4 regions of the Veillonella magna genome follow, and region 1 is predicted to be linked to each of the others. Evidence: riboswitches for the same ligand, from Rfam matches in the RefSeq annotation. Region 1 holds a riboswitch; each other region holds the start of a gene.
The links. A riboswitch is a leader RNA that binds a small molecule or an ion and turns the genes downstream of it on or off. The one in region 1 is predicted to bind S-adenosylmethionine.
Positions count from the first base shown of each region.

Region 1 (4,303 bases):
GTAGCCGTTGCAGCGGCCAAGGAGCGAGGCGTAGATTCTATGGAAGCATTGTTGCATGCTATTAAGTTGGAGCGTGAAAGCTTTGTGACGGAAGAAAAACGAGCACAACAGCAGGCCAAGGATGTGGGCGAGCAGATGTCTTTCTTTTAAGACAGGCATAGTACGTACCTGTGGTTAGTAGAGGTGATAATAATGCATATGTATGATTTACTGATAAAAAAACGTGACGGGGAGGCGTTGTCAGCAGAGGAAATTTGCTACATGATACACGCATACGTAGCCGGCGAAATTGAGGAATATCAGATGAGCGCTATGCTGATGGCTATCTACTTTCAGGGAATGACAGATGAAGAAACGGCGGCTCTTACCAAGGCTATGGCCGAGTCGGGAACGATGGTTGATTTGTCGGCGATTGATGGTATTAAAGTCGATAAACATAGCACCGGCGGTGTCGGTGATAAGACGACTTTTATTGTTGGCCCGTTGGTGGCAGCCTGCGGTGGCAAGGTGGCTAAAATGTCCGGTCGCGGTCTTGGGCATACAGGAGGCACCATTGATAAGATGGAATCTATTCCTCACGTACGCATTGCGTTGGCGCAAGATGAATTCTTTCGTATTGTAAATACCATAGGTGTTAGTATTGTGGGTCAATCCGATACGCTGGCACCGGCGGATAAAAAATTATATGCGTTGCGTGATGTTATCGGAACGGTAGACAGTATGCCTCTCATTGCATCCTCGGTGATGAGTAAAAAGCTGGCTTCCGGTAGTGATGCCATTCTGTTGGATGTTAAGGTCGGAAGCGGCGCATTTATGAAAACCGTTGATGATGGCTTGGCTTTGGCACGTTTAATGGTACATATTGGTGAAGCTAACGGACGTCGTACCGTAGCGTTATTGACAGATATGGATTGCCCGTTGGGACAGGCGGTAGGTAACGCAAATGAAATGCGCGAGGTCATTGCCACATTGCGAGGTAAGGGACCGGCCGATTTAACGGAAGAAGCATTGCTGATCGCAGCGAATATGCTCTATCTATGCGGCAAAGGAAGCTATGAAGAGTGTCAAGTTAAGGTGAAAAATGCACTGAGCGATGGTAGCGGGTTAGAAAAATTGGCGGCCATGATAGAAGCGCAAGGGGGCGATGTGTTCGCCGTCGAAACAAAGGAAGCGGTAACAACTGCGCATGAAGCATATGTGTACGCATCTAGCAATGGGTATGTGACACACATGGATGCGGAAGCAATCGGTCTTTCCGCTGTTCATCTTGGTGCCGGTCGACTTAACAAGGGAGATACCATTAACTATCGGGCGGGCATATATGTCTTGAAAAAGATAGGCGATGCTGTTCAGGCCGGTGAAGCGCTGGCGAAGCTGACTTCGGATTCTAAGGAAGGATTAGTGGATGCGTGCAAGCGGTACGCGGCGGCGGTAACTATCGGCGATACACCTGTACAACGGGCGCCATTGATTTTGGCACGTGTTACGAAAGATGGCGTTGAACGATTTGATCGAGGGCAAGATATAAGGGAAGGACAAGTAGCTGACGGGTTATCAAAAGAGATAGATAGCGATGAATTGCTGCGGCAGGCAAGAATGTCACGCGAACAAGCATATGTACCGTATTCACACTTTCCCGTAGGTGCGGCGGTGTTGACGGAATCGGGTGCGATTTATGGCGGCTGTAATATTGAAAATGCATCGTTTGGTCTTACAAATTGTGCGGAACGGACAGCTATCTACAAGTCTGTAGCCGATGGGCATACACGTTTCAAGGCATTGGCGGTTATTGCGGATACGCCGGATGTGTGTGCACCGTGCGGAGCTTGTCGACAGGTAATCAGTGAATTTGCAATTCCGTATATTATCTTAGCAAATATGGAGGGACGTGTAGCAACATACACGGCGGAAGAGTTGTTGCCCCTTTCATTTACGGCAAAGGATATAAAACAGAATAAGCAATAAAAAGAAGAAGCTGTAACGAAATGAGATGTTTCACTCGTTTCATTACAGCTTCTTTTTATTTTACGTGTGAATTTACCGGTAAGACCTTAGAAGGCCGGTAAAATAGCACCTTTGTATTTGTCTTCGATGAATTTCTTTACTTCCGGAGACTGGAGTGCAGCCATTAATTTTTTAATTTCCGGACGATCTTGGTCACCGCTGCGTACAGCTACGATATTAGCGTACGGGGAATCTTTATCTTCCAAGGCAAGTGCATCTTTCAACGGATTAAGGTTGGCTTCCAATGCAAAGTTGGTGTTGATAACAGCAACCGTTACATCATCAAGACTACGCGGCAATTGTGCAGCTTCTAATTCTACAAACTGAAGATTTTTCTTGTTGTCTACTACATCTTCTTTAGTAGCCGTAATATTTTTGGGATCCTTTAAGGAAATGAGGCCGGCTTTTTGCAAGAGAAGAAGTGCGCGACCACCGTTAGTAGGATCATTAGGAATGGCTACTTTAGCACCGTCCGGCAACTCTTTCAAATCTTTGATCTTAGACGAGTATACGCCCATCGGTTCGACATGAACGGAACCGGCAGATGCTAAGTTTTCATTGTGTTCTTTGGCAAATTTTTCCATGTACGGTACATGCTGGAAGAAGTTGGCATCCAGCTCTTTATCGTTAAGAGCCATATTCGGTTTTACATAATCAGTAAATTCAATTACTTTTAAGTTGATGCCTTCTTTAGCAAGAATTGGTTTTACTTGCTCTAAAATTTCAGCATGGGGCACCGGAGATGCTCCGATAGTTAAGGTTACTTGTTTCTGATCGCCACCGGCTGATGCGGTTTTGTCGCTGCCACAACCGGATAATAATAGGGCCCCACCAAGTACAACCGTGGCGGCTAAAGCAAATAATTTTTTCATGGGAATCCTCCTTCTTTCTCATAAAAAAAGCGATGACTGCGTGTGCCGAGTCATCGTTGTATGTACAAGTTTATCTCTCGGTCTACACCGCAGGAATTAGCACCATCGAATGGTTGCCGGATTTCATAGGGCCAGTCCCTCCATCGCTCTCGATAAAAAATATGTTGTTCTCCTATGGACAGTAGTATATCGTGAAAGTTAAGGTTTGTAAAGAGGCAAATGAGAGAGAGTTACAACATCTAAAAAAGAATATGATATAATTAAGAAAAGTAACAAGAGGGAAAGTCGTTGTAAAGCAATTAAAATCGGGAAAACGATGAGCCGTTGGAAGCGGTAAGATAGACGTAGTTTGCGGAAGCAATGCATATGCGGATATAGGCTAGGAGGTATGTATGGGATTCTTTGACTTTTTTAAATCATCAAAGGCAGCTAATGCAGAAACATATTCACCGGGAAGTCGCATTGACGGGATAACATTAATTTTTACGCCCTCTACCGGCACTATTGAATATCAAGGGCGGTATGGTATGCGCGGTTCGTTTCAAAATCGAGATGTACGAACGGTAGAATATAAGGCAGTAAGTAATACGCACGGAGTGCTTCTCATACAAGGGAATGAGGGGACTTTGTTTACAACGGATGTGTTGCGTCGCGGTGTTTGTGACAATGCGAAAACTTGGATAGACGCACGGTTGCCCAGTGCAGAAGAAATCGCACCAAAAGCAAATGCAGCAACTGAGATAGATGGGCAGCAAGGCGAATCGGCAACGGTACACTCAGCGTCATTAACGTCTGCTGCATCAGTGGCTGATGGGGAAGACGTATATGAAGAGTTAAAAAAATTAAAGGAGCTCTATGATCTTCATATTCTAACCGAAGAGGAGTTTGAAGCGAAAAAAGCGGTACTATTAAAGAGAATTTGAAAAAGTTTAAATTAGGTCTTTACAAGACAGGGCATTTCCGTATATAATAGTCGATGTCATGAGGACCACTAGCTCAGCTGGCAGAGCACCTGACTCTTAATCAGGGTGTCCAGGGTTCGAACCCCTGGTGGTCCACCACACTGCTTATTCGCGAACTTTCTACTTCCTCTACGTTGGGGAGTGTAGGGAGTTCGCTTTTGTAATTATAGGAGATTTCGATTTTATCATCGTAAATAACAATTTCCCGGATAAAGGCATCAATGATTTTGCGGCGGGCGCTCTCGGTTCTGAGGTCGCCTGCTATTATTTTTTCTAGGAAGAACATGATGTGTTCTTTCGTTACATTGAATCCTCTACTGGTTAGTTGTAACTCAGATAGCCGGCTTTCTATACCACTAATTTCCTTGTCTACTGCCGCAATGCGATCTTTCAATCCTTCGGCGCTTACTCCGGAGGCAATGGCATCAAGGTAATTATCCATTTTCTTTTTTGCGACGGTTAACT
Region 1 is NZ_CAUGKU010000013.1:35,663-39,965, reverse strand. It holds gene Q5873_RS08140 (3'-5' exonuclease) at 1-150, shown strand, start outside; partial or broken gene Q5873_RS08135 (thymidine phosphorylase) at 193-1,476, shown strand; gene Q5873_RS08130 (cytidine deaminase) at 1,564-1,965, shown strand; gene Q5873_RS08125 (MetQ/NlpA family ABC transporter substrate-binding protein) at 2,052-2,876, opposite strand; SAM riboswitch class I at 2,944-3,035, opposite strand; gene Q5873_RS08120 (SHOCT domain-containing protein) at 3,269-3,799, shown strand; tRNA gene Q5873_RS08115 (tRNA-Lys) at 3,862-3,937, shown strand; gene Q5873_RS09695 (recombinase family protein) at 3,900-4,303, opposite strand, start outside.

Region 2 (4,303 bases), on a different contig from region 1:
AAAAATTGTGCATTTAAATAGGGCCGTTGCGGCAAACCAAATGAAATATTCGACAAGCCCATCACCGTTGGAAAGCCAAAAATTTCTTTATATAATCGCAGTGTCTGCAGCGTTTCCTTAGCACTGTCCGGACCGCTGGCCAAAGTCAATACTAACGGATCCAATAATAAATCCTGCGGACGCAAACCATACCGATACGCTTCCAAAGTAATTTCTTTAATCAATTCTATCCGAGCTTCCGCCGTTGCCGGTAAATCACCTTTTCCCAACGGTAAGCATAAAAGAGCTGCTCCATATCGTTTAGCCAACGGCAATACTGCTGCGAGTTGTTCCGGTTCCGCATTTACCGAATTAATCAGCGGTCGTCCCGGATACGCTTTCAAGCCAGCTTCTAATGCCTTGGCATCAAGAGTATCAATAGATAATGGCACATCGACGAGCATGGTCAATTCGCTAATGGCATGCTGCATCGCTTCGGCTTGATCAATACCGGGTACGCCCATGTTTACATCCAACACATGTGCACCGGCCGCGACTTGCGCTAATGCATCGCGCTTTACCATTGCAAAATTTCCGTCTTTAATTTCCTTTGCCAATACCTTGCGTCCCGTAGGATTAATGCGTTCACCAATAATAATAGGTGCTTCCTTGTGACCTACACGAACAACCTGAGTACGACTGGTAAATACCGTAAACGGTTCCACCTCTGTTCTACTAGACGGCCCATGGGCTATCGCCGCCTCGGCAATAGCGCGAATATGATCCGGCGTACTACCACAACAAGCCCCTATATACGATGCGCCGGCTTCAATTAAATCACCTACGTAAGATGCCATATCTTCCGGCGATAAAGGGAAGATAGTTTTCTTATTTACCAATACCGGCATCCCCGCATTAGGCTGTACGCTAAGAGGCAGATTGGTTACCGTTGCCATTTTCTGCAACAAAGGAATTAATTTCTCCGGTCCGAGAGAACAATTAATCCCCACTACATCAGCCCCCATCGCTTCCATTAAAATGGCCGCTGCTTCCGGTGTAGTACCGGTAATCGTTCTCCCGTCTTCACTAAAGGAGAATTGGCAAATAATTTTTACCCTGTCATCAGCACCTGCTGCCTCTCTCGCATCACGCGCTGCTAATAAGGCGGCGCGCATTTCTTGAATATCTATAATAGTTTCTATAAGAATATAATCCACACCGGCTTCAATTAAAGCATCCGCCTGTTCACGGTAGGTTTCATAAATATCATCAAATGTCATTTGCCCTAACGGAGCAATAAACGTTCCTGTCGGTCCCATAGAACCGGCTACCTGCGCCGTCGGCTTTATATTAGCGATGGCCCGCTTTGCTGCTGCCACGGCAGCATGATTAATTTCCTTAACTCGATGTGCCAAACCATAATCGGCCAGCTTTAATCGACAAGCACCGAACGTATTTGTCGTCACAATATCACTGCCGCTTGCCAAATATTCACTGTGGATAGCTTCTACAATTTCCGGTCTATCCACACTCATTAATTCCGGACAGGCCCCCTCTTTCAGTCCTGCCTGTTGTAACATGGTACCCATAGCACCGTCAAAAATAAACATTGCTTACCTCTTTTCTATATTCACATGTGAATACTTTCTTATTACCGGTTATTCACACTATACCTACACCGCGTTACCAAAACAATGCACGCGCCTATCATCAAGTCCTCATCAATACTGCACCATATACACTATTTCAATATATTTCATTACGGTTTCTTCCGCGACGGACAGTCCCGTTGACCACATGAAGTGCATCCTCGCTTTGTTTGTAATGTAGCACCGCCAGGCATATAACCAATGATAGCTGTCACTGATTTACGGGGAAACAACATGCACGTATCGGTAACGGTAAGACCTATTTCTTCCGCTCCGATAATCGCAGCTAACGCCGGTTGTACATCCAGTGGCCAATTTCCATATCCGGGGCTAAACCGCCATGTTGTCGTATAGCCACCGGCAGCCGCCGCTTTTACAATCAAATCATTAATTTGATCTGCCACCTGCTCTACGGCAGTCGTTGCTGCCGCATCAACCAAAAGACCTACCGTATAATTACCTTCTTTAAATAGTGCTGCACTGCGCCGCTCCACACCGTCTCCAATGGTCACCCCCATCACGGCGACTCGCACTGACGAAGCCAAATGCTTACGAATACTGCTACCTTCAACCACGAGCGGCGGATCCGATTGAATCGTACCGGTAGCCGCATCATATGCATACTCACGATATATCCCGCGCGGTACTGCCTCCAGCTGTACTTCCAAACAAGCCTCCTTCACATACTGTTCGGGAAAATCCTCAGCTCGTTGTAAGCCGGCATACCGTCGTACTTCTTTTTCTTCTATCACCGGTAAGCGTCCATTAAAAATTGCCATACCTACTCCTCTATTCCCAATCTCTCTTCTTTACCAAATTCTTATTGCGATTACACCGAATACCATTTACTTCAATCATACCTATCACAGTTACTCTGCCAACACATACACATTGCCATTAACCGTCACTACGCTTAACTACCTATTGTTGACAAAATAAAAGCCCCTATCCACACAGATAGGGGCTGATTCCTTATCTGTCAGTAAGACTGTTGGATGTAGCACCGTGCCTTGCCGGTTGCCGGACGTCATTGGGCCAATTCCCTCGGTCTCTCTTGATAAGGTCATATGAAATTTACAGTCGATGTATATCGTTAGCAATAAGGATACCTTGAATGATGAAGAATGTCAAGAAATTTATTTCAAAAAAAACGGAGCCGCACTTAGGGAGGATGCGGCTCCGCGTGTTCGTACAACAATTGTACTCACGATTAGGTATAGGTATTTAGAGGTTTTAACAGGTAGCCATCTCCATCACTCCGGGATAAAGAGTAACAAGATGTTGAGATTTAAGTTTGTAACTCATTCTCACTTCCCTGTTGTGGTTACATTATAACACCCATATCGAAGGATTTCAATACCCAAATGCAAAAAAATATTTAAATTTTTCGATTTAATCAGTCATCTTTCGAACTTTATGAATGCCATCGCACCCTTATCAAATGTATTCTCTATTACGTAGTCGCTAAATGCCTTTTATTATGTGCCAACACAAACTCCATGACGGGGCGAGCTATCTCATACATCATTGCATAGCCTCGCGCATTAGGATGTACATCACCGGCAAAAATTCCTTTGCCTTGCCGGAGTGCTTCTTTGAGTGGTCCATAAAAATCAACATACGGAAGATCTTGCTCTCGACAATATGCTTCCAGTTTAGTCGCATAGTCATCCATAACTTTCTCTTCCTCATCGAGTCCCCCTTCTATCGGTAAGGGCAAGCCAACAATAATCGGTATCCGCTTCTTCGTATCAGTTTGTATCATCTCAATCAATGATTTTAGTTTTCGCAAACAATCATCAGCGGTTCGTCCTTGTAAAATGTCATTGGTTCCACCCATTACCCATACCGCTCCAAAAGAAGACTGCGTGCGATATCGCTCCCACAAAAGTGTAATCGCCTGTAGGCTGGCACCATCCACGCCGGCATTATAACAGGTGTGCGGATATAATTTTTTCTCTAGCAATTCTACCCAACCTTGCCCGTACGGCACATCGTAGCCTCTGGTCAAGCTATCACCTAAAAAAAGTATCTGCATAGCGCGTTGCCTCCTTTGTCATTATATGCTACATTCAATCACCTACTACTATCCTATCACCCGATGGTATTCTACGGCTAACTCGAAAGTACGTTGCGACACCGCCCCTTTATAAATTAACGGCGTACTCTCAGTACGTATTTGTCAGTACATAGTTGTAGTAACCGACTACATATCCTGTTAAAGCAGCTCGATTCCTTTCCACAATAAATAGGCCCCGTACACGACAATAAAAGTGCCGCATAACCGATTGACACAGGTCAATACCGTGCTGTTAATATACGATGCAACACTGCGCACAATAGAGGCTAATCCTACAAACCATACGATGGTGGCCGTAGCAAAACCGCCTACAAAATAATCAGCTTCCGCCGGCCCTATGGAGGCGCGCACCGCTCCGAGCATCATACTTGTATCCAAGATAGCCTGCGGATTGCACCAGGTAACAAGACCCGCCATAGCGATTACTTTTGTTAAAGGAATATCTACATCGGCGCCTTCCAATTGTCCTCGCGCACGGAGTAAAGCCACGCCCATAACAACGACCAGCGCACCTCCGCCCAATAAAAGAATCAGCTTTGCCCACGGAACCGCGTCTAATAACCAACCGATACCAAAAAACGCCGACAGTGATAAG
Region 2 is NZ_CAUGKU010000005.1:103,863-108,165, forward strand. It holds gene Q5873_RS04330 (homocysteine S-methyltransferase family protein) at 1-1,589, opposite strand, end outside; gene Q5873_RS04335 (methionine synthase) at 1,739-2,407, opposite strand; SAM riboswitch class I at 2,598-2,692, opposite strand; gene Q5873_RS04340 (SGNH/GDSL hydrolase family protein) at 3,082-3,666, opposite strand; gene Q5873_RS04345 (LysE/ArgO family amino acid transporter) at 3,847-4,303, opposite strand, start outside.
Region 2: it holds a riboswitch for S-adenosylmethionine, as region 1 does, so the genes downstream of both, Q5873_RS04335 (methionine synthase) here and Q5873_RS08125 (MetQ/NlpA family ABC transporter substrate-binding protein) in region 1, are expected to answer to the same signal.

Region 3 (4,303 bases), on a different contig from region 1:
CGGCATTAAGTGATTTACGAGATAACAAGGACTTTTTCAATTTGAAGCAATCCGCCTTGGCGCGGTCGCGGGCAGACTGGCTTATCGGTATGAATTTATCCAGAGCGTATACTTTGGCGCAGCGACGTAAGGGGAATAAGGTAACCTTTCCCATAGGTCGTGTAAAGACGCCGACGTTGGCCTTAGTTGTACGGCGTGAACGGGAGCTGGAGAATTTTAAGCCTGTAGATTATTACCTGTTAAAGGTACTGTATGCGCATCCGAAGGGATCGTTCTGGGCTACTTGGAAACCGAAGGATGAACAGGTCGGCATTGATGCGGATGGTCATGTCATCAAACAAGAGGTGGCGTTGGAACTAGCCAAACGGGTGGCAGCGGATACGACAGGTGTTATCAGTAGCTGCAGTCGCAGCAAAAAGAAGGAAGCCCCTCGTCTGCCTTTGTCGTTATCGGCCTTGCAGGTGGCAGCCGGTAAAGCATACGGCTATGATCCGCAGCAGGTACTCGACACGGCGCAAAAGCTATACGAAAAGAAACTCACTACCTATCCTCGTTCGGATTGTGATTATTTACCGGAAAATCAGTATGGAGACCGCACGGCTATTTTACATCATTTGGCCGCTTACGGTGATGCTATGCTCAGTGCATGGGTGCAGGGAGCCAATCCATCCATTAAGACGCGGGCATGGAATGATAAAAAAATTACCGCCCATCATGCGATTATTCCGACAACGGTAAAAGCAAATAAGGATAGTTTGACGGCGATGGAACGAAACATTTATTTCCTCATTGCCCGTTCGTATATTGCGCAGTTCTACGGTGATCACATATACGAGCAAACTAAAATAACTGTTACGCAAGTGGGCGAAGAATTTGTGGCGTCCGGTCATGTGGTGCTCGACATGGGATGGAAGGCACTCTTTCAGCGTACGACAAAGAAGACCGCCAAGTCGGGAGAAAAAGAGACTGCCGGCGATCAAGATACCGGTGACGGTCGTAGTGATGACGATGATACTCATGAAGGTCACGGTGAAAGTCATGAACTGCCGCGTGTGAAAAAAGGCGATACGGTAACGGTAGAGAACACGGCTATCGATAAGAAACAGACGAAACCGCCTACACGTTTTACATCGTCCACTTTGCTACAAGCGATGAAGGAAATTCACAAATATGTGCGCAACGACGAACTGAAAAAGCAGCTTAAAGCGGTATCCGGCATTGGTACGGAAGCAACGAGGGCCACTATTATCGGTGAGCTTATCAGCCGTAAGTTCATGCGGGAAAGCGGCAAGAAAAAAGTATTGCAGCCGACAGAGCTGGGCTATATGTTGGTAGATGCATTACCGGATGAAATGTTGTACCCCGATGAAACCGCGATATGGGAAGAACGTTTGGCAGATATGAGTGATGGCAAGGGGACATTAGATGCGTTTTTGCGCGATCAAGTGCAATTTTTAACGAGGCTTATCAACAAAGCAAATGAGGGAATCAATGTAGCAGGATCGACTATGCCCGGCGGCTATGGGGTGCCCATGGAAACTACCACCCGCACGATTGAAAGAAATACGATGACTACTGACAGACAGGGCAGTCATCGTGAGGAACAGCCCCATTCGGATATCCCCTGTCCACGCTGCGGTACAGGTCATTTAGTACGGCGACAAGGTAAGTTCGGCACCTTCTTTGGGTGCAGTGATTTTCCAAAATGTCGGTATACGGCAGGTGTCGGTGATGACGGAATGCCTCGCGACAATGACGGTACGGGAGGAGCGAACACCACATTTGATTGGCAACCGAATGATGCACAGCTGGTCGATGCCAAGGCGAAGGGCTATGTATGTCCGCGGTGTAAGACAGGATATTTTGTGGCTGCCGGAGAAGGAACGCGTAAACGTTGGATTTGCAGCAATACCGAACAGTGTCGTACAAGCTGCGCCGATGTGGATGGTCAGCCTAGCGTGTATGTCGGAAAGAAATGAAAAAAGAAGTTGACAATCGTAATGACTCGGTGTAAGATAGAGCACAAGAATTCTTACATGTATTATAGGAATTAAAATTGCATAGGATTTCATCAAGAGTAGTGGAGGGAACGGCCCGTAGAAGCTACAGCAACCGGCGATGAGTATATTCATTGAAGCGGTGCTACATCCGGCAGAGTTTTCTGAAAGATGAGTGAGGTGAGAGACACCCGTCTGAGGAAGGCGGGTGTTTTCTTTATGTATATTCTTAGCAAAAATGTACCGTAATACATGGGATGGTCCCTTGGGGGAGGGACCGCCAAAAGACCGTACCGGTCATCGCGTAGTACTCCGCATAAAGGTAGTATTGAGAAAAAAGAGAGGTTTGCATATGGAAAGAAAATATCGTTGGCACAAAAAGGAAGACAGTTGGGCCATTGTTATTGGCTTGGGGTTCATTGCCCTATTAACACTTTTGTTTTACGGCGGACTGGGAGATATAACGTCCTGGATTCGTTTTAAGGTAACGCCATGGCAAAGCTGGGAACAGCTGGGGCAAATTATACAAAATGGTTGGGCATCCATTCTGCGGTTATATATAGTATTGGCTGCCGTAATTACGGTGGGGGCGTACTATCTTGGCTTTGGCAGCCGGCGTTTTATCGGCAGCTTTACGGCATTATATGTACTGGCGGTCGTCGTTACGGTATTGGCATCTCATACTTGGATAAAGGCCGCACAACTGGAAGGACCTTTATTAGCACTTGTGGTCGGACTTATTCTCAGTAATCTGGTGCGATTACCGGCATGGCTCAGCGATGCACTGCGCACCGAGTATTATGTAAAAACCGGCATTGTACTCATGGGTGCGACCTTGCCCTTTACAATTATATTGCAAGCCGGTCCGGCCGCTATGGGACAAGCACTTATTGTTTCGGTTGTTACCTTTGGAAGTATTTATTTAGCAGCAACGAAGCTGTTTGGCTTGGATAAACGGTTTGCAGCGTGCCTTGGTGCCGGCGGATCTATATGCGGCGTATCCGGCTCCATTGCTATCGGCGGTGCATGCCGCGCCCGACAGGAACATGTATCGGTAGCAATTTCCTTAGTTATTGTATGGGCCGTCGTTATGATCTTTGCTCTTCCGGCAGCAGCAAAAGCATTGGGGCTTCATCCCGGTGTAGCCGGTGCTTGGATCGGTACGTCGGAATTTGCTGATGCTGCCGGCTTTGCAGCGGCTGAGACAATCGGTCATGAAGCTGCGGTGCGGGCATTTACCTTGATGAAGGTGGTGGGCCGCGATATGTTTGTCGGCGTATGGGCCTTCTTGGTGGCCATTCTTTCCGTAACATTGTGGGAACGTAAGCAAGTAAAAGACAGTGAACACATCGACAAAAAAGAAATTTGGCGACGCTTTCCCAAATTTATTATTGGCTTTTTTGTGGCATCCATTGTTACCTCATTGGTACTAACCGGACTTGATAGCAGTACGGGGACAGCTTACAGTAAAACCGTATTGGCAGCGCTCAAGGAATTACGTGGCTGGTTCTTTGTTTTAACGTTCTTAAGCATTGGCCTTACTACACGTCTTCGCGACTTAACGAAGATAGGATATAAACCCTTGTTTGCATTTGCTATCGGTGTGGCCATCAATGTACCGTTAGGCTATCTGTTATCGACACAAGTTTTTCAGAATTTTTGGCTACAGCTGTAATATATTGCGATACTGCGTACGTGTGAACTATGAATGTATTGGTTACTATGAGGAGGTGCGCATATGACTTCATTGATTGCTATAAAAATTACATTAACACCGGCAGCTACCGCTTCTTCGGTTGTGCGGGAACGCCTGCGTCACTTTGCCAAGCAACATCGGTTTGTTATAGCTGATGCGGAAAGCTCTTGGCATGCTGTTATCTATGATGGTGAAGGAGAAGATGTGAAAGATCGTTTACGACAACAAGGGTTCACGGATACGGAGTTTTCATTGAATGTAGAATACCAACGGCGATGGGGATTTTTGTAAAGGAAAACTAATTCTGTGGTTGGCTTGGTTGGGAATCTTTGCGCAACGAAAAAAGAAGGCGCAAAGCTTGATCGATGCGAGTGCCTACCGGCGCTTTTCTCCAGGTCATTTGGTTCAGGGCGATGGGATCTGTCGGGCTTGCAGTGACAATATCATCGTGCGTTAGATATTCAAAATAATCTTTATTGGAAATATAACGGAAGAAAAATGGTGAAGGAGATAGAAATCTTTCACCATTTTTATATTGTATAGCTGTTACAGATAATGTGGCACAATATATAAGGTTAGGCTTTTGGTTTTTAATGGTGAACGAAGAAAC
Region 3 is NZ_CAUGKU010000001.1:196,950-201,252, reverse strand. It holds gene Q5873_RS00875 (DNA topoisomerase 3) at 1-1,979, shown strand, start outside; SAM riboswitch class I at 2,066-2,175, shown strand; gene Q5873_RS00870 (YeiH family protein) at 2,350-3,672, shown strand; gene Q5873_RS00865 (hypothetical protein) at 3,736-3,984, shown strand; gene Q5873_RS00860 (hypothetical protein) at 3,992-4,303, opposite strand, start outside.
Region 3: it holds a riboswitch for S-adenosylmethionine, as region 1 does, so the genes downstream of both, Q5873_RS00870 (YeiH family protein) here and Q5873_RS08125 (MetQ/NlpA family ABC transporter substrate-binding protein) in region 1, are expected to answer to the same signal.

Region 4 (4,303 bases), on a different contig from region 1:
CATCGTAAGGCTTCATTTGCCCTATGATATACCAACGATACATCGCAATGCGGACAGTTCACCGGTTCACCGCACTCGCGACACATAACAAAAGTGCTGTACCCCCGCCGATTAAGGAGCATAATCATCTGTTCCTTTTTTTCTAATGTGCGTTGAATGAGATCCGTCATAGCATCGGAAAATACAGAGTAGTTTCCATGAAGTAATTCTTCTTTCATATCCACTAACAACACTGTTGGCAACGGCTGATGATGAATACGTTCCGGCAACTCCAACAACGTGTAGATTCCCTTCTTAGCCTTATAATATGAATCTACCGACGGCGTGGCCGATCCTAAAATAACAGGACAGCTGTTGCTTTCTGCGCGCCATAAAGCAACCTGCCGCGCATGATATCTAACCATGTCTTCTTGCTTATATGATCCATCGTGTTCTTCATCAACTACGATAAGGCCGATATCATCAGTCGGTGCAAATACCGCTGAACGTGCGCCGATGATGATATGACTATCCTTACGACGTAATCGCTCCCAATTATTATAGCGCTCGCTAATTGTCAGCTTGCTATGAAAAACAACTACTTCGTCACCGAAAGCTTCTACAAAACGAGTAACAATTTGATCCGTCAGCATGATTTCCGGCACTAAAATAACGGCTATACGATTTTCCGCCACACAGGCTGCCGCTGCCTTTATATATACCTGTGTCTTACCGCTGCCTGTTACCCCGTGAAGCAAAAATGGACTAAATCTCCGATGAATAATCGCATCATGAATCGGCGCATATACCTTTACTTGTGCATTTGTTAACGGTATATCCGGTATTTCTCGAGCATCGTAATCCGTATGCGTGTGTCGGTATTTTTCTTCACGACGTACCCCACTAAGCTCCGATACTTGTTTAATGATAGCTAATGAGAATCCTTGCTCTTTAAGCATATCATAGGAAGCTCCGCCAACGGACAACAAATATGCCACTGCTTCACGTTGTCTCTTTTTTCGAGCCGGTATAGATTCCACGGTAAGAAATGACTCGGGATATAACCAAGCGACCTTAGGCCGCTCATAGCTTTTTAATTCTTTTTTATCAATGGTAAATAAGCGAAGTGCATCAGGATAGGAGCAAAGATAATGATGGCTGAGCCTTTTTGCGGTAGCCAGCATCTCCGGTGTAAACCAAGGTGTTTTATCGAGTACGGAGAGAATAGGCTTAACCGTAAAATTAAGAGCCACTGTTTCCGGCGCATAACCAACAATAATCCCCTCTTCTTTACCGCGCCCCAATGGTATGGCAACGCGCGTCCCAACGGGTATCACGCCAAGTGCATCCGGCACTTCATAAGTAAAGGGCTTGTTCAACTGTTTAGCCGGTCTATTGACAATAACTTCTGCTAATCGCACCGTAGCACCTCCTTAGTCACTTCTTTTGATTATACCATTTCCGTTAGTAATTGAAAAATGGATGCCTCACCATTCTCTATATTACAAGAAGGTAAAAGCATCCATTATTACATCTTCACTTAAGGTTTATGAATCAATCCTCAAGCTATCCAATTAAAGTCCTGCTTCCTGACGAAGGATATCCGCTTTGTCAGTTTCTTCCCAAGGAAGATCGATATCGGTACGACCGAAGTGACCGTATGCCGCCGTCTGACGATAAATCGGGCGAAGCAAGTTGAGCATTTCGATAATCCCTGCCGGGCGAAGGTCAAAATGTTTACGCACCAATTCTCCAATGCGTTCTTCGGAAATTTTACCGGTACCAAACGTTTCTACCATGATGGAAACCGGCTGTGCTACACCAATAGCATAGGCAATCTGAATTTCACATTTATCTGCCAAACCGGCAGCAACGATATTCTTTGCCACATAACGAGCCGCATAAGCAGCACTACGGTCAACCTTTGTAGGATCCTTACCGGAGAAAGCACCGCCACCGTGACGAGCCATACCACCATAGGTATCAACAATAATCTTACGACCTGTTAATCCTGCATCCCCCTGCGGTCCGCCAATAACAAAACGTCCCGTTGGGTTAATAAAGAATTTCGTATTTTCATCAACAAAGCCTTCCGGCAATACCGGGGCAATTACATACTTCTTCAAATCTGCTTCAATCTGTTCACGCGTTACTTCCGGACCATGCTGCGTAGAAATTACGATTGTTTCAATGCGCTTCGGTACACCGTCAACATATTCAACAGTTACCTGCGTTTTACCATCCGGACGAAGATAATTAAGAGTTCCATCTTTGCGCACCTTCGTCAACTGACGAGATAAACGATGAGCCAACGCAATCGGCATCGGCATGAATTCTTCGGTTTCATTAGTTGCATAACCGAACATCATACCTTGGTCGCCGGCACCAATTTTATCAAACTTATCCTGACCGCCTTGGCGGGTTTCCAAAGCTTCATCAACACCCATGGCAATATCGGCGGATTGTTCGTCAATAGCTACATTAACGCCGCAAGTATCGCAGTCAAATCCAAATTTAGCGCGAGTATATCCAATTTCACGGATTGTTTCACGAACAATATGATTAATGTCCACATAGCAATTTGTAGAAATTTCACCTACTACATGTACCTGTCCGGTTGTTACCAACGTTTCGCAAGCAACATGCGCAGTCGGATCTTTAGCTAAAATAGCATCCAATACCGCATCGGAAATCTGGTCAGCGATTTTATCAGGATGACCTTCCGTAACGGATTCGGACGTGAAAAATACGTGTTTTTCAGCCATTCATCTTACCTCCAATAAAAAAATTCCTCATCAATAAGATGAGGAACCTAAACCCCATCTTTCGGCTGTTACCGTCGGAATTAGCACCTTTTCTTCACAGAATGGTTGCTGTAGCTTCATTGGGCCTTTCCCTCCACTACTCTTGATGAGTCATATCATTTCTAATTTAACTGTAGTAACTTTTGTTACCTCGCATATTATACTACAAAAGTATGATTCTGCCAAGGCCACAATGTAATATATCTTTTTACTATAATTCAGCTACGGCTGCAATAATTCGCTTTGCCACATCTTGCTTACTCATAAGTGGCAGATTAGTAATCTGCTCACCAGGATAAATAAATGTAACTTCATTAGTATCCACATTAAAGCCAGCATTTTCCTTACTTACATCATTGGCTACAAGCATATCTAAGTTTTTATTACGCACTTTTGCACGGCCGTATTCGATAACGTCATTAGTTTCTGCTGCAAAACCAATAAGCTTTTGATGCGTTTTCTTCTCTCCCAGCCCCTTTAAGATATCCGGATTTTTTACCAAATCCAAAGACATATGCTCCATCTTTTTTATCTTTTGCTCTGCTGCCTCAGCCACGCGGAAATCCGCCACTGCGGCTGCCATAATAACCGCATCACACTCTTCATATACTGCTTCTACCTGTTGCTGCATATCACACGCCGACTGAACAGGCACAAACTGCACACCATACGGAACCTCAAGATGAGTCGGCGCCGATACCAAGATTGTACGCGCACCGGCTAACGCAGCCTGTTCGGCAATAGCATATCCCATTTTTCCGCTGGATTTATTACTAATGAATCGTACCGGATCAATAGCTTCCTGTGTGCCACCGGCTGTTACAACCACAGTTTTTCCTTTTAACAAATCTGTTTTCATAAGATGAAATTGTAACCATTTCACAATATCCACCGGTTCCGGTAATCGACCAATACCACTGGTTCCGCAAGCCAACGATCCGCTGGCAGCTTCTAATATATGGTACCCCAATTGACGCAATGTGTTCATATTGCGTTGCGTAATTGGATTCAAATACATATTTGTATTCATAGCCGGACAAAGAAAGACCGGTGCCTGTGTAGCCATAATTTGCGTAGTTAACATATCGTCCGCAATACCGGAGGCGATTTTACCGATTACATTAGCTGTTGCCGGAGCCACCACATAAGCATCTGCCCATGTAGCCAACGCAATGTGTTCGACATTCCAATCATGAACATCTTCAAACATCTTTACAGCTACCGGATGCCCACTAATCTCGCCGAAGGTCATAGGAGAAACAAATTTAGTAGCATTTTCCGTCATCACTACCTTTACTTCCGCCCCTAACTTACGCAAACGACTTACCACTTCCACAGCTTTATAGGCTGCAATTCCTCCCGATACCCCTACAATAATATGCTTGTTCTTCATCGCCTCTGCTCCTATAGAAAATACCGGTATGATACCGGTATTTATAACGTTCTTATTTAATGCCATCCTTAATGCGGGCAAACCCGATTTTATTTTCTGCGATTTCATGTAACGCTACAGAAACCGG
Region 4 is NZ_CAUGKU010000004.1:89,970-94,272, reverse strand. It holds gene priA (replication restart helicase PriA) at 1-1,400, opposite strand, end outside; gene metK (methionine adenosyltransferase) at 1,554-2,744, opposite strand; SAM riboswitch class I at 2,796-2,896, opposite strand; gene coaBC (bifunctional phosphopantothenoylcysteine decarboxylase/phosphopantothenate--cysteine ligase CoaBC) at 2,995-4,176, opposite strand; gene rpoZ (DNA-directed RNA polymerase subunit omega) at 4,229-4,303, opposite strand, start outside.
Region 4: it holds a riboswitch for S-adenosylmethionine, as region 1 does, so the genes downstream of both, metK (methionine adenosyltransferase) here and Q5873_RS08125 (MetQ/NlpA family ABC transporter substrate-binding protein) in region 1, are expected to answer to the same signal.